Regions from separate parts of the Azospirillum sp. Sh1 genome, predicted to be linked through region 2. Evidence: predicted binding sites of a transcription regulator. Region 2 holds the regulator's gene; the other holds the start of a gene.

What was found. Region 2 encodes LexA, which represses DNA repair genes until DNA is damaged. Its sites were predicted from a motif close to ATGTTCTANTTTGGTTC; they were not measured.
Region 1: the regulator LexA is predicted to act here: its motif matches at 4,834-4,850, upstream of FZ029_RS08150 (putative DNA modification/repair radical SAM protein).

Annotation. Positions count from the first base shown of each region.
Region 1 covers NZ_VTTK01000005.1:221,204-228,834, reverse strand. The annotation lists gene FZ029_RS08170 (HigA family addiction module antitoxin) at 1-22, shown strand, start outside; gene FZ029_RS08165 (nucleotide sugar dehydrogenase) at 145-1,527, shown strand; gene FZ029_RS08160 (DUF2076 domain-containing protein) at 1,612-2,307, opposite strand; gene FZ029_RS33900 (tetratricopeptide repeat protein) at 2,730-4,760, shown strand; gene FZ029_RS08150 (putative DNA modification/repair radical SAM protein) at 4,877-6,088, shown strand; gene FZ029_RS08145 (UdgX family uracil-DNA binding protein) at 6,092-7,510, shown strand; gene FZ029_RS08140 (hypothetical protein) at 7,553-7,631, shown strand, end outside.
Region 2 covers NZ_VTTK01000014.1:97,757-105,387, reverse strand. The annotation lists gene FZ029_RS16300 (GNAT family N-acetyltransferase) at 1-449, shown strand, start outside; gene moaC (cyclic pyranopterin monophosphate synthase MoaC) at 446-940, shown strand; gene glp (gephyrin-like molybdotransferase Glp) at 945-2,174, shown strand; gene lexA (transcriptional repressor LexA) at 2,375-3,100, shown strand; gene FZ029_RS16280 (ComEC/Rec2 family competence protein) at 3,222-5,375, opposite strand; gene gltX (glutamate--tRNA ligase) at 5,532-6,938, shown strand; gene gltA (citrate synthase) at 7,039-7,631, shown strand, end outside.

The DNA of each region.
Region 1 (7,631 bases), on a different contig from region 2:
GCATCCGGGCAAGGCGGCCTGAGGTCCCATCGCTCCCCCGAACCCCACACGGAACGGGGGGTTGCGCAAAGCCGTGCCGACCGTCACACATTCGGCGATGGCTGGCAGGTTGCCCAGCTCTTCGAAGTGTCGATACGGAACGTCATGATGAGCACAGCGGACACCTCGCCCGATATCCAGGCGCCCGATATCCAGGCGCCCGACATCCGGTCGCTGGAAAACGCCTATCGTGGCCGCAGCGCGCGGGTGGCGGTGATCGGGCTCGGCTATGTCGGGCTGCCGCTGGCCCTGGCGCTGACCGGGGCCGGCTTCGCGGTCACCGGCTTCGACATCGACCCGGTGAAGTCGGCGGCGCTGAATAGCGGGCGTTCCTACATCCGGCAGATCGCCGACGGGCGCGTCGCCGAGGCGGTGGCGACCGGGCGGTTCCGGGCGACGACCGACGCCGACCAATTCGCCGCCTGCGACGCCGTGATCGTCTGCGTCCCCACCCCGCTGTCGCCGCAGCGCGAGCCCGATCTGAGCTTCGTCGAGGCCTCCACCCGGCTGATCCGCGACCGGCTGCGGCCGGGCCAGTTGGTGGTGCTGGAATCGACCACCTGGCCCGGCACCACCGACGAGGTGATGCGGCCGATCCTGGAGGAGACCGGGCTGGCCAGCGGGCGCGACTTCTTCCTGGCCTATTCGCCCGAGCGCGAGGATCCCGGCAACATCAGCTTCACCACCAGCACCATCCCCAAGGTGGTGGGCGGCGACGACGAGGGTGCGCGGCGGCTGGCGGTGGCGCTCTACGAGCAGGTGGTGCCGCAGGTGGTGCCGGTGTCCGGCACGCGGGCGGCGGAGGCGACCAAGCTGACCGAGAACATCTTCCGCTCCGTCAACATCGCCCTGGTGAACGAGCTGAAGATCGTCTTCGAGCCGATGGGCATCGACATCTGGGAGGTGATCGAGGCGGCGAAGACCAAGCCCTTCGGCTTCATGCCCTTCTATCCCGGCCCCGGCCTGGGCGGCCACTGCATCCCGATCGACCCCTTCTATCTGACCTGGAAGGCGCGCGAGTACCAGATCTCCACCCGCTTCATCGAGCTGGCGGGAGAGGTCAACACGATGATGCCGCGCCATGTGGTCGACCGCTTGGCATTGGCGCTCGACCGCCGCGCCGGCATCGGGCTGAGCCGGGCGCGCATCCTGCTGGTCGGCATGGCCTACAAGAAGAACGTCGACGACAGCCGGGAGTCGCCGGGGCTGCGGCTGATGGAGATGCTGCTGGAGCGCGGGGCGGCCGTCGAGTACCACGACCCCTTCATCCCCGTGCTGCCGGTCACCCGCGAGCATGCGGCGCTTGCCGGCCGCAGCTCCGTCGCCTGGGACGTGGAGCGGCTTGCCGGCTTCGACGCGGCGGTGATCGTCACCGACCATGACGGCATCGACTGGCACAGCCTTGCCGCCCATTGCCCGCTGGTGGTCGACACCCGCAACGCCATGCGCGCCGTCGAGGGCTTCGACGAGCGCATCGTGAAGGCCTGAGGGAACAGGCCCACGGGAAGGGGCTGCGGGAAGGGGCTGCGGGAAGGGGGCCGGTCGCCTCCCTCCCGCGAACCGGCGCGGGCCTCAGAGTTCTTCTTCGCCGCCGAAATCGCCCCAGCCGCTGTCCTCGACCGCCTGTTCGGCATGGTCGGTCGCGGCGGTGGCGGCATCAGTTGCCGCACCGGCAGCCTCGGCGGCCACCGCCTCGCCGCCGGAGAACATGCTGGACAGCGCGCTGCCGATCAGCATGCCGCCGGCCACGCCGGCCGCCGTCTGCATGGCGCCGGCCATGAAGCCGCCGCCGGCCCGCGGCTGCTGGGCATAGGCGGCGACGCGGGGATCGCCATAGGCCGGGGCGCCTGCCGGCCCATTGGCGGCCGGCCCATTGGCGGCCGGACGGCCCCAGGGCGAACCCGGCGGCATGGCCGCCTGGGCGGCGGCAGGATGCTGGTACTGGGGCTGGGGCTGGGGCTGGGGCTGGGGAGCCGGCCGGCCGCCGCCGAACAGGCTGCCGAACAGGCCGCCACCGCCGGACTGGGCCGGAGCGGCGGGACGCTCGCGCAGCTGGCGCTCCAGCTCCTCGTTGCGGCCTTGCGAGGCGGCGAGCGCCTGCTCCATCATCACGATGGCCTGGGCCATCAGATAGGGGGCGGCGGGCTGGCGGGCGATGCGCTCGCGGATCAGCGCCTCGGCCTCGGGATCGCGCGGGCCGGATTGCGCCTCGGCCTGATGCAGCTTGGCGAACAGGTCGTCGATGATCTGGCGTTCGGTCTGGTCCATGGCGATGCTCGTTCTCATGAGGAAGTTGCGGGAAAGGCCCTGCCGCCGACACCCTGACAAGGCGCAAGACTGTCACCCCGAAGGGGCGTGAGGCTGCGGCCGCGCGCCGGAGGGGCGGCGCGCGTCGGGGAGGCGTCGGAAGCGGGAAGGGCCGGGATCCGGGGCGGGCTTTCCGGCGAAGGGGTCGGGGAAAAGGACATCGGTCCCTCCAAGTGCGGTCACGCCCGTCGGCGCAAAAGCAGGTGAAGAGATCCGACATCGCGACCACGTCTAAGTCGCCAGAGGGGCCCGGATCCAGGTGATGAGCACGTGGCCCCGTCCCGCTTTCCTGTCAAGACGGCACCCGAACAATTTGCGACCCGATAAGGACCGGAACCGGAGCGGGACTTGTACCGGCAATTCCCCCCAACCTATAAAGGGCGATGGCAACATTGCAGGAAGCCCTGGTCGCGGCGCTGGATCATCAGGAGGCCGGGCGCTTCGCCAAGGCCGACACCCTGTATCGCCGCATTCTCGCGGCATCCCCCGGCCATCCCCATGCGCTTCACCTGTGGGGCATCCTGGCGGCGCTGACCGGCCGGACGGACGAGGCGATCGACCGGATCCGCCGCGCCATCGCCGTCGCGCCCGACATCGCCGATTTCCACATCAATCTGGCACGGGTCGAGGCCGCGCTGAAGCGGCCGGACCGCGCCGCCCGCCTCTACGCCAACGCCGTCGCCCTGCAGCCGGAGGCGGTGGAACCGCGCTTCCAGCTGGCCGGGCTCCTGCAGGATCTGGGACGGACGGCCGAGGCGGAGGAGCAGTATGGCGCCCTGCTGATGGTGGCGCCGCTCCACGCCAGCATCCACCTGAACCGGGCGTTGCTGCGGGAGGCGCAGGGGCGGTTCGCCGGGGCGCGGGACGGCTTCCGCGCGGCGCTGGTGCTGGAGCCGGCGCATGCCAAGGCGCTGCTGCGGCTCGCCGCTACGGAGCGGGAACTGGGGCGGGGCGGGGCCGCCATGGCGGCCCAGCGCCGGGCGATGACCGTCTCGGACGATCCGGCGGATGCCGGGCTGTTCTCGACCCTCGCCAGCCTGTTGGCGGGGGAAGGGCTGCCGGAACGGGCGGCGGAGGCCGCGCGCATCGCCGTGGCGCTCGCCCCCGGCGATCCGGCCTTGTGGAACGAGCTGGCCAACCGGCTGAAGGGGCTGGGGCGGCTTGCGGAGTCGGTCGCCGGCTATGGCCGCGGGCTGGTCCTGCTGCCGGGGAACCCGGTGCTGCTGAACAACCGCGCCGACGGCTGGCTGAAGCTGGGCCGGCTGGAGCCGGCGGAAGCGGACGCGCGGGCCGCCGTCGCCGCAGAACCCAGATTTGAACCCAAATTTGCCGGCGGCTGGAACACGCTGGGCTCCGTCCTGATGGCGCGGGGAAAGGCCGGCGAGGCGCTGGGCGCCTTCGAACAGGCGGTCAACGCCGATGGCGGCGCGCCCCAGGCGCGTTTCAACCGCTCCATCGCCCTGCTGACGCTCGGCCGGCTGGCGGAGGGGTGGGACGACTATGAGCTGGGCTGGGCCGTGCCGTCCGGCCGCTTCCCGCGGGCGGAGTTCCCCCAGCCGCTCTGGGACGGCAGGGCGCTGGGCGACGGCAGACTGCTGGTGTGGGGCGAGCAGGGGCTGGGCGACGAGGTGATGTTCGCCAGCCTGATCCCGCAGCTGGCCGGGGAGGGGGTACGGGTGGTGCTGGACTGCGACGCGCGGCTGGCCCCGCTCTTCGCCCGCGGCCTGCCCCACTGCCTGCCCCACTGCCCGCCGGGCGTCACCGTGGTGGCGCGCGGCGAACCGCCGGACGGACGGCTGACCGCGCCGGACGTGGTCGCGCAGATCCCGGCCGGCAGCCTGCCGCGCCTGATGCGCCGCCGGATCGAGGACTTCGCCGGCCGCCAGCCCGCCTTCCTGAAGGCCGATCCCGACCGGGTGGCCGAACTGCGGCGGCGTCTCGGGGATGGCCGGCGCTTGATCGGGGTTTCCTGGAGCAGCAAGAACGCCGCCGTCGGGCATCTGCGCTCCATCCCCCTCGCCCGGCTGGCCCAGGCATTGACTGGAGCACTGGAGCGGCCCGGCGTGAAGCTGGTCAGCCTGCAATATGGCGACGTCGCCGCGGAGGCCGCCGCCGCCGGCGTCACCGATGCGGGGCTGGATGCCTGGGGCGACATCGACGGGCTGGCGGCGCTGATCTCCGCCATGGATCTGGTGGTGTCGGTCGACAACTCGACCGTCCATCTCGCCGGCGGGCTGGGGCGCCCGACCTGGGCGCTGCTTCCCCACAACGCCGAATGGCGCTGGATGCAGGGGCGCCACGACACGGTCTGGTATCCGTCGGTCCGGCTGTTCCGGCAGACCGCGCCGGGCGACTGGGACAGCGTGCTGCAGAAACTGGGTCGAGAGTTGGGCGAGGCGCTTGCGGCGGGCTAAGGGAGCGGGCTGAAAAGACGGGCCGAAGGCACGATTTTGCCCCCGCCATTCGGCTTGCCTTTTGCTTTCAAAAGAACATATTGCGAACATCTTCAAGGGAGAGGGAAGCCTCCACGGTGGATGACGCGCTGCTCGACAAGCTCGAAATTCTCGCCGACGCGGCGAAGTACGACGCCTCCTGCGCGTCGTCAGGCGCCAAGCGGCGGACGGGCGGGCCGGACGGCATCGGCTCGACCACCGGGGCCGGCATCTGCCATGCCTATACGCCGGACGGGCGCTGCGTCTCGCTGCTCAAGATCCTGCTGACCAACTATTGCCTGTTCGACTGCGCCTACTGCATCAACCGCCGCTCCTCCAACGTGCGCCGCGCGCGGTTCAGCGTGGACGAGGTGGTGCGGCTGACGCTGGGCTTCTACAAGCGCAACTGCATCGAGGGGCTGTTCCTGTCCTCCGGCATCATCCGCTCGCCCGATTACACGATGGAGCAGCTGATGCTGGTGGCGCGCACGCTGCGGCGCGACCATGGCTTCGCCGGCTACATCCACCTGAAGACGATCCCGGAGGCCAGCCCCTGGCTGATCGAACAGGCCGGGTTGTGGGCGGACCGGCTGTCGATCAACCTGGAACTGGCTTCCGACCGCAGTTTGAAGGAGTTCGCGCCGGAGAAGGACGGCGGCGCGATCAAGGCGGTGATGGGACAGGTCGGCGAACGCATCCTGGAGGCCAAGGAGGAGAAGCGCCGCTTCTCCCCCGCCGGGCAGAGCACCCAGATGATCGTCGGCGCCGACGCCTCCACCGACCTGTCGGTGCTGGAGACCAGCGACACGCTCTATCGCCGCTATGGGCTGCGGCGGGTCTATTATTCGGCCTTCAGCCCGATCCCGGAGGCGAGTTCCGCCCTCCCGGCCAAGCCGCCGCCGCTGCAGCGCGAGAACCGGCTGTACCAAGCCGACTGGCTGTTGCGCTATTACGGCTTCACGGTGGAGGAGATCGCCGCCGGGGGCGAGGGCGGGATGCTGGACCTCGGCATCGACCCCAAGCTGGCCTGGGCCCTGAAGAACCGGGAGCGCTTCCCGGTCGACGTCAACAGCGCCGATCGCGAGATGCTGCTGCGCGTGCCGGGTCTGGGCGCGCGGGCGGTCGACAGGATCGTCGAGGCGCGGCGCCACACCACCCTGCGGCTGGAGGATGTGGCCCGGCTGTCGTCGGGGCTGAAGCGGGCGCGCGCCTTCCTGATCGCCGCCGACCACCATCCGGGCGGGCTGACCGACCGCGCCGACCTGCGGCAGCGGCTGGTGGCGCCGCCCAAGCAACTCAGCCTGTTCTGAGCCATGCATCGTGTGGACCTGAGGGACGGCGCCGACCTCGACGGCTTCCGCCGCGCGCTGCGCGGGCTGGTCGCACTTGGCGCCGATCCGGGCGAGGTGGTGTGGAGCGTCGGGGCGGCGCCGTCGCTGTTCGGGGATGACGCACCTCTGCCGGCGGACGCGCCGCCGGTGTCGCTGCCGCGCCCGGTGGGGGCGCTGATCGAAAGCGTGGTCTGCCACCGCGATCCGGAACGCTACGCCCTGCTGCACCGGCTGGTGTGGCGGGTGCTGCGGGGGGAGCGCGATATGCTCGACCACCATGCCGACCCGCTGGTGCACCGGCTGGCGCTGCTGGACAAGGCGGTGCGGCGCGACCTGCACAAGATGCACGCCTTCCTGCGCTTCCGCGAGGTGCGCGATCCCGATGGGGCCGAGCGCTATGTCGCGTGGTTCGAGCCCGACCATTTCATCGTCGAGGCCACCGCCCCCTTCTTCGTCGAGCGCTTCGAGAGTCTGGTCTGGACGATCCTGACGCCGGTGGGCTCGCTGCAGTGGGACCGGCGGGCGCTGACCGTCGGGCCGGCGGCTTTGAGGCCGGAGGGGCTCGACCGCGACGACCGCTTCGCCGAGGGCTGGCAGCGCTATTACGAGAGCACCTTCAACCCGGCGCGGGTGAACCCTGCGGCGATGCGGGCGGAGATGCCGCGGAAATACTGGGCCAATTTGCCGGAAGCGGCGGCCATTCCCGGCATGATCCGCTCCGCGCCCGCGCGGGTGCAGGCGATGATCGAGGCGGAAGCCGCGGCCCCGCGCCGCCGCAACCCCGACAAGGCAGTCGCCGCCATGGCCCGGCAGGAGCCGGCGACGCTGGCCGAGCTGAACCGCATCATCCTGGCGGCGGATCCGCTGGTGCCGGGGGCGACGCAGGCGGTGCCGGGCGAGGGGCCGGTGGGCGCCGCCATCGCCATCGTCGGCGAGCAGCCCGGCGACCAGGAGGACCTGGAGGGACGCCCCTTCGTCGGCCCGGCCGGGCAGTTGCTGGCCCGCGCGCTGGAAGAGGCCGGGATCGAGCGGAGCGCCGCCTACCTGACCAACGCGGTGAAGCATTTCAAGTTCGTCGCCCGCGGCAAGCGCCGCCTGCACCAGTCGCCGACCGCCGGCGAGGTGAAGCATTACCGCTGGTGGCTGATGAAGGAGCTGTCCTTCGTCCGCCCGCGCCTGGTGGTGACGCTGGGCGCCACGGCGGCCCTGGCGCTGACCGGACGCAGCGTGTCGGTCCTGCGGGAGCGCGGGCCGATGGGGTTTGGCGACTGGAACGGCTTCGTCACCGTCCACCCGTCCTACCTGCTGCGCCTGCCGGCGGGGGAGGGGGCGGCGCAGGCCTATCGCGACTTCGTCGCCGACCTGCGGCGGGCGCGGGAGATGGTGGAAGGGGTAGGTTGACGGCCTCGATGGGTATGATCGAGTATTCCATGAGGAGCAGTCATGACCGAGATCGAACGTCTGATCATCACCTTGCCGGCCGCCCTGCAGCGCCAGGAATTCGCGTCGCTGAAGGCGGATA
Region 2 (7,631 bases):
AAAGCCCGCGCCAGGATGCGGTGATCGCTCTGGTCGCCGCGCTCGACCGCTATCTTCTGGACCTCTATCCGGCGGACACCTGCCACCTGCTGGACATCGACTCCCTGGAGGCGCCGGACGTCCGCTTCTTCGTCGCCCGCAAGGACGGCGTTCCGGTCGGCTGCGCCGCCCTGCGGGTCGATCCCGCCGGCTATGGCGAAGTGAAGCGCATGTATGTCGATGCCGCTGCCCGCGGCCACCGCATCGGCGACCGTCTGCTCGCCCGGCTGGAGGAGCAGGCGCGGGATGAGGGGCTGACCGCCCTGCTGCTCGAATCGGGCATCCACCAGCACGAGGCGCTGGCGCTCTACCGCAAGGCCGGATTCACCGACCGCGGCCCTTACGCCTGCTATGCGGACAACGGCGTCAGCGTCTTCATGGAAAAGCCCTTGCTGGAGACCGTCCGATGACCGGCTTCACCCACTTCGACGCCGAAGGCAAGGCGGTGATGGTCGACGTCTCCGACAAGGCGGAGACCGAACGCACCGCCACCGCCGCAGCCAGTGTGCTGATGCTGCCGGAAACCCTGGCGCTCATCATGCAGGGCGGGGTGAAGAAGGGCGACGTTCTGTCGGTCGCCCGGCTGGCCGGCATCATGGGGGCCAAGCGCACGCCGGACCTGATCCCGCTGTGCCACCCGCTGATGCTGACCTCGGTCAAGGTCGACCTGTCCTGCGACCCCGCGCGCAATGCCGTGGACGTGACCGCGACCTGCAAGCTTAAGGGCCAGACCGGCGTGGAGATGGAGGCGCTGACCGCGGTCACCGTCGCCGCCCTGACCGTCTACGACATGTGCAAGGCGGTGGACCGCGGCATGACCATCACCGACGTCCGCCTTCTGCACAAAGCCGGCGGCAAGAGCGGCGAATGGGGTGCCGCCGCCCCGAACGCTGGAGCATGAGCCGATGATCTCCGTCGCCGAGGCGCGCGCCCGCATCCTGTCGGCCTTCGCCCCTCTGCCGGCGGAGACCGTTGCCCTGCCCGACGCGCTCGGCCGCGTGCTGGCCGAACCGGTGGTCGCGCGGCTGACCCAGCCGCCCTTCCATGCCGCCGCGATGGATGGCTGGGCCGTGCGCGCCGCCGACATCGCCGCCGCGACCGCCGAGGCTCCCATCCCGCTGCGCCGCATCGGCGAATCCGCCGCCGGCCATGCCTACACCGGCAGCGTCGGCCCGGGCGAGGCGGTGCGCATCTTCACCGGCGCGCCCCTTCCCGACGGTGCCGACGCCGTGGTGATGCAGGAGGATTGCAGCGCCGACGACACCATCGTCCGCATCGGCCGCGCCGTGGTTGCCGGCCGCTTCGTCCGCGAAGCCGGCTTCGATTTCATCCTGGGCCAGGAACTTCTGCCGAAGGGCCGGCGCCTGACCGCCCGCGACATCGCGCTGGCCGCCGGCGGCAACGTGCCCTGGTTGTCGGTCCACCGCCGGCCGCGCATCGCCATTCTCGCCACCGGCGACGAGATCGCCCTGCCCGGCGATCCGCTGGGTCCGAGCCAGATCGTCAGCACCAACGCGCTCGGCCTTTGCGCCCTGGTGACCGCCCAAGGCGGCCTCGCCCACAATCTGGGGGTCGCCAAGGATACCCCGGAGAGCGTGGCGGCGCTGGCGAAGGGGGCCGCCGGCTGCGACCTGCTGGTCACCACCGGCGGGGCCGCCCATGGCGATTACGACCTCGTGCGCGACGTGCTGGCCGAACGCGGCGTGGCCCTGGAGGTGCAGACTGTGGCAATGCGACCGGGCAAGGCGCTGATGTTCGGCCGCGCCGGGTCGGTGCCTCTGCTGGGCCTGCCCGGCAACCCGGTGTCCACCGGTGTCACCGCCGTCCTGTTCCTGCGCCCGATCCTGCGCCTGTTGCAGGGGCTGCCGCCCGAGGACGACCGCTTGCCGCTGCGCGCCCGCCTGACCACCGCGCTGAAGGCCAACGACCGGCGCGAAGAGTATCTGCGCGCGACGCTCGCCACCAGCCCGGACGGCGCCCTGACCGTCACCCCCTTCGCCCGGCAGGACAGCGCCATCACCACCCTCTACGCCCAGGCCGATTGCCTGATCCCCCGCCCGCCCAACGCCGACCCGGAACCGGCCGGCGCCATGGTGACGGTGCTTCCCCTGACCGATGGAGCGCTCAGCATCTAGACTTGGCGACAGGCCCCCGAACGGCGGATTGAACAGTTGAACAACACCGCGAAGACTGTTTCACGGCGTTCCAAATGTTCCGTTCAAGTTCTAAAAGAAGCCGACGGGGGGCTTGACGCGCGGCAGGAACCAAACTAGAACATGGAGGCAACGTTTGGTTTTTGTTCCATCTTCAGTCTGGCGACGGCCGGGAGGCATCCATGCTCACGCGCAAGCAGCACGAATTGCTGCTGTTCATCCACGAACGGCTCGGCCAGGGCGGTGTCTCGCCGTCGTTCGACGAGATGAAGGACGCCCTGGGGCTGAAGTCCAAGTCGGGCATCCACCGCCTCATCACCGGGCTTGAAGAGCGCGGCTTCATCCGCCGCCTGCCCCACCGCGCCCGCGCGCTGGAGGTTCTCCGCCTGCCGGAAGGCCTGGACGCCGCCCGCAGCCGCAGCGCCGCGCCCAAGCCGAAGTTCCAGCCCAACGTCATCAAGGGCGATTTCGCCTTCGCCAGCCGCGACACCACGCCTCCCGCCGCGACGCCCGCCGCCGCCAACGAGACCGTTCAGCTTCCGCTCTACGGCCGCATCGCCGCCGGCACGCCGATCGAAGCTCTGCGCGACAACAGCGCCTTCGTCGACATCCCCGCCTCGATGCTGACCGCCGGCGACCATTATGCGCTGGAGGTTTCCGGCGACTCGATGATCGAGGCCGGCATCCTCGACCATGACACCATCATCATCCAGCGTTGCGACGCGGCGGAGAACGGCACCATCGTCGTCGCCCTGGTCGATGAAGGCGAGGTGACGTTGAAGCGCCTGCGCCGCAAGGGCAATACGGTTGCCCTGGAACCCGCCAACGCCGCCTACGAAACCCGCATCTTCGGCGCCGACCGCGTCCGCGTGCAGGGCAAGCTGGTCGGTCTGGTCCGCAAGTACTGAGGCCCTGTTGCCCCCTCCCCAACCCTCCCCCACCTTTGGTGGGAGAGGGAGTGAGCGGCAGAGCAGCGGAGTTCCCTCTCCCGCGAAGCGGGGGAGGGATAGGGAGGGGCAACAGCATCTCTCACCTCCCCCCGGTCCAAGGCCGGTCTCCCCTAAGCCCCCGCACGGTCTCCACCTTTATCCCTTCGGCCGTCACCGTCAGCGTATGCGCCCCTTCATGCCGCAGCGCCCATCGGTCGACGACCACGCCAGCCCGGCATCCCCGGGCCACCGCCGCCGTCACCACCGCATCCGCCGCTCCACAATCCTCGTCCAGCGAGTCCGGCAGCCGTGGCAACGCCAGCGTCTTCCCCCGTAGCCGGTACAGACACCCGAGAGCATCGCAACTCAGCGACCGCTCACCCTCGCTCCATCGCCCCGCCGCCGGCCAGGGATCCGCTGCCGTCCGCTCCCCGTCGCGTTCCCTCCAGGTCTCGGTCACCCGCCCGCCTCCCTTGCCCGAGGCACTGAGCCGCCCGTCCGGCAGCCTCACCGCCACCACCGTCCCGTCCCCCGCCACCAGCACATCCGGCCGTTCCACCAGCATCGGCGAGGCCAACCCCGCCAGGATCGGCAGCATCCCCAACCAGCGCCACCGCCGCCTCCATACACACAGCCACAGTCCGCCCGCCACCAGCGCCGCGAATCCCTCCGCCGGCATCGCCGGCACCGTCAGCGAGGCCCAGGGCAACCGGCCGAAGAACGCCGCGGTCCAGATCACCGCCCGATCGCCCCAGTTCATGGCGATCAACGCCGGCGCCTCCAGCCCGAAGGGCAGCAGCGCATAGGCGATCAGGCTCCACGGCATGACCCAGAAGGATGTGATGGGAATCGCGATCAGATTCGACAGCACGCCATAGAAGGCGATCTGCTGAAAGTGGAAGAGCGAGAAGGGCAAGGTCGCCAGCGTCGCCACCACGCTGGTCAGCAGGATCCCGCCGACATAGAACAGCCCGCGCCCAAGCCACCCCGCGTCGCGCCGCCACTCCGCCAGCCTGACACTGCCGCGCTCGAACGCCGCGATCAGCGCCACCACCGCCGCGAACGACATCTGGAAGCTCGGCCCCAGCATTCCCTCCGGGTCCATGGCGATGGTGACCAGACCGGCGAAGGCGACCAGCCGCATGCTCAGCGGATGGCGATCCAGCATGATCGCGCCCATCACCATGCCGGTCATCAGCACCGACCGCACCGTCGGCAACGGCGCCCCGACCAGCAACGTATAGGCCAGCGCCGACACGATCCCGAACAGCGCCGCGATCTTCTTGATCGGCCATCGCAGCGCGATATAGGGGACCGACGCCAGCAGCGCCCGCACCACATAGAACAGGATGCCCGCCGCGATGCCGACATGCAGGCCGGAAATCGACAGAAGATGCGCCAGCCCGCTGTTGCGGAAATCGTCCAGCGTCGCCTCCGGAATGCCGAACTCCTCGCCATTCAGCAGTGCGGTGGTGACGCTCGCCTCCACCGGGTCGCCGATCGCCGCCGCGACACGCTCCGCAATGGCTCCCCGCGCCCGTTCGAAGGCGATGGCGACAGTGTTCCAGCCCGTCACCGGCGGTGCCTCCACCTGCTCTACCGCCCCCGTGGCGAAGCCGGTTCCACCCAGCCCCATGAACCAGGCCCGTCGCTGGAAGTCGAAGGCTCCGGGTTCGGCCGGCGCCTGCGGCGGCAACAGCGTCGCCCGCAGCCGAACCACCGATCCCGGGACGGGCGCGGGATTGCGGTCGGACAGGCGGATTCTCAAGGCGGCCGGCGTCTGCTCCAGTGCCAGTCTGCTGACCGTCGCCTCGCGCAATGTGATCCGCACGGCACCCGGCCGCCGCTCCACCGCCATCACCCGGCCGGTGACGGTGGCGCCAGCGATGCTTCGGGCCAGGACCGGCGCCGCCATGCGGACCGTATGCGCCTGCGCCACCAGAAATCCGGCCGCCACCATCAGCAGAGCCATCGCCACTCCGGCCAATGCGAACCAGCGCCGCACCGCCAACAGCAGAACAACCGCCCCACCGACACCCGCGAGCCCGCCCCACCAGACCGGCTCCTGCCGCAAGCCGAAATACAGCGACACCCCCGCCCCGAAAGCGACAGGCAGCCACAGAACCCAACGCTCCCCCTCGGCCCCTGCCAATGCCGCGAGTCGCCCGCCCGCGCGCACCAACAGGCGCCGCCACCGTCCGCCGAGCGCCGGTGGGCCGTCCGCCGTCTCATCCGGCCAGCCGGCGGCAGTCACCGGCAGCGGCTTCCCGGCCCAGCGATGCCGCCCGCGGGCCCTTCAGCGACCGTCCATGCATGCATCGCATTGCCTCCAAGCCGGGTGGCTGTGTTAAACCACGATGTCGAACCACCGGCGCATCATACCAGCGCCGAACCGGAAATTGAGAGACCGATGACCGTCGTCACCCGCTTCGCTCCGTCGCCGACCGGCTTTCTGCACATCGGCGGTGGCCGCACCGCCCTGTTCAACTGGCTGTACGCCCGCAACACCGGCGGCAAGTTCCTGCTGCGGATCGAAGACACCGACCGGCAACGCTCGACCCAGGCGGCGGTCGACGCCATCCTGGACGGGCTGCAGTGGCTGGGCCTGGATTGGGACGGCGATGCGGTCAGCCAGTTCGAGCGCAAGGACCGCCACGCCGAGGTGGCGCACCAGATGCTGGCCGCCGGCAAGGCCTATCGCTGCTATTGCAGCCCGGCGGAGCTGGAGGAGATGCGCGCGGCCCAGAAGGCGGCCGGGCAGCCGATGCGTTATGATGGCCGCTGGCGCGACCGTCCCGAGTCCGATGCCCCTCCGGGCGTGGCCCCGGTGATCCGGCTGAAGGCGCCGCAGGAGGGCGAGACCGTCCTGAACGACCTCGTCCAGGGCGAGGTGACGGTGCAGAACGCCCAGCTGGACGATCTGATCCTGCTGCGCGCCGACGGAACGCCGACCTATCTGCTGGCTGTGGTGGTCGACGATCACGACATGAACGTCACCCATGTGATCCGTGGCGACGACCATCTGACCAACACCTTCCGTCAGATCCAGATCTTCAACGCCATGGGCTGGGACCTGCCGCGCTTCGGCCATATCCCGCTGATCCATGGCCCCGACGGCGCCAAGCTGTCCAAGCGCCACGGTGCGCTGGGCGTCGACGCCTACCGCGACATGGGCTATCTGCCGGAGGCGGTCCGCAACTATCTGCTGCGGCTCGGCTGGTCGCATGGCGACGACGAGATCATCTCGACCGAACAGGCCATCGAGTGGTTCAACCTGGAGAGCATCGGCCGCTCGCCGTCGCGCTTCGATTTCGCCAAGCTCGAGAATCTGAATGCCCATTACATGCGGCTTGCCGACGATTCCCGACTGGTCGGCCTGGTCGCCCCGCGCTTGGAAGCGGATCTCGGACGCGGCCTGAGCGACGCCGAACGCGACCTTCTGACGCGGGCGATGAATGGTCTGAAGCAGCGCGCCCGCACCGTGGTCGATCTGGCGCAGAGCGCACGCTTCTATGTCGCGCCGCAGCCGCTCAGCTATGACGAAAAAGCATCGGCGCTTTTGGACGAAAAGGGCCGCAATCTGTTGAAAGAACTGGCGGCGGCCTTCGCCCAAGAGCCGGAATTCACCGCCGCTGCGCTGGAATCGCAGGTCCGCGCCTTCGCCGAGGCACGGGGCGAAAAGCTGGGCAAGGTGGCGCAGCCGTTGCGCGCCGCGCTGACCGGGTCGACGGTGTCGCCGCCGATCTTCGAAGTGGCCGAACTGCTGGGCCGCGAAGCGACGCTTTCTCGCATTCGCGATGCAGCGGGTGCAGCATAATGGTCACTTCCGTGCGTTGCCATCGGGCAGCCTTGGAACTATGCTGCGCCGACGAAAAAAGGGCGCCAAGCCCGACCCTCAACGATAAGGACGTGCCGAGATGACCCAGACTGAGGACGGCAAGGACACCGTAACCCTCATCGACAATAAGACGGGCAAGCAGGTCACGATGCCGATCATGCACGGCAGCGTCGGGCCGAGCGTGATCGACATCCGCAAGCTCTACGCCGCGACCGGCTATTTCACCTACGATCCGGGCTTTACCTCCACGGGTAGCTGCGAATCGGGCATCACCTACATCGACGGCGACGAGGGTGTGCTGCTGCACCGCGGCTACGCCATCGATGAACTGGCCGAGCATTCGACTTTCCCGGAAGTCTGCTTCCTTCTGCTCAACAACCATCTGCCCACCGCGGCCGAGCGCACGGAGTTCGAGAACATCCTGCGCCGCCACTCGATGGTGCACGAGCAGCTGACCAAGTTCTACAGCGGCTTCCGCCGTGACGCCCACCCGATGGCGATCATGTGCGGTGTCGTCGGCGCCCTGTCGGCCTTCTACCACGACTCGCTGGACATCAACGATCCGCAGGCACGCAAGATCGCCGCGCACCGCCTGATCGCCAAGATGCCGACGATCGCGGCCATGGCCTACAAGTATTCGACCGGCCAGCCCTTCATGTATCCGCGCAACGA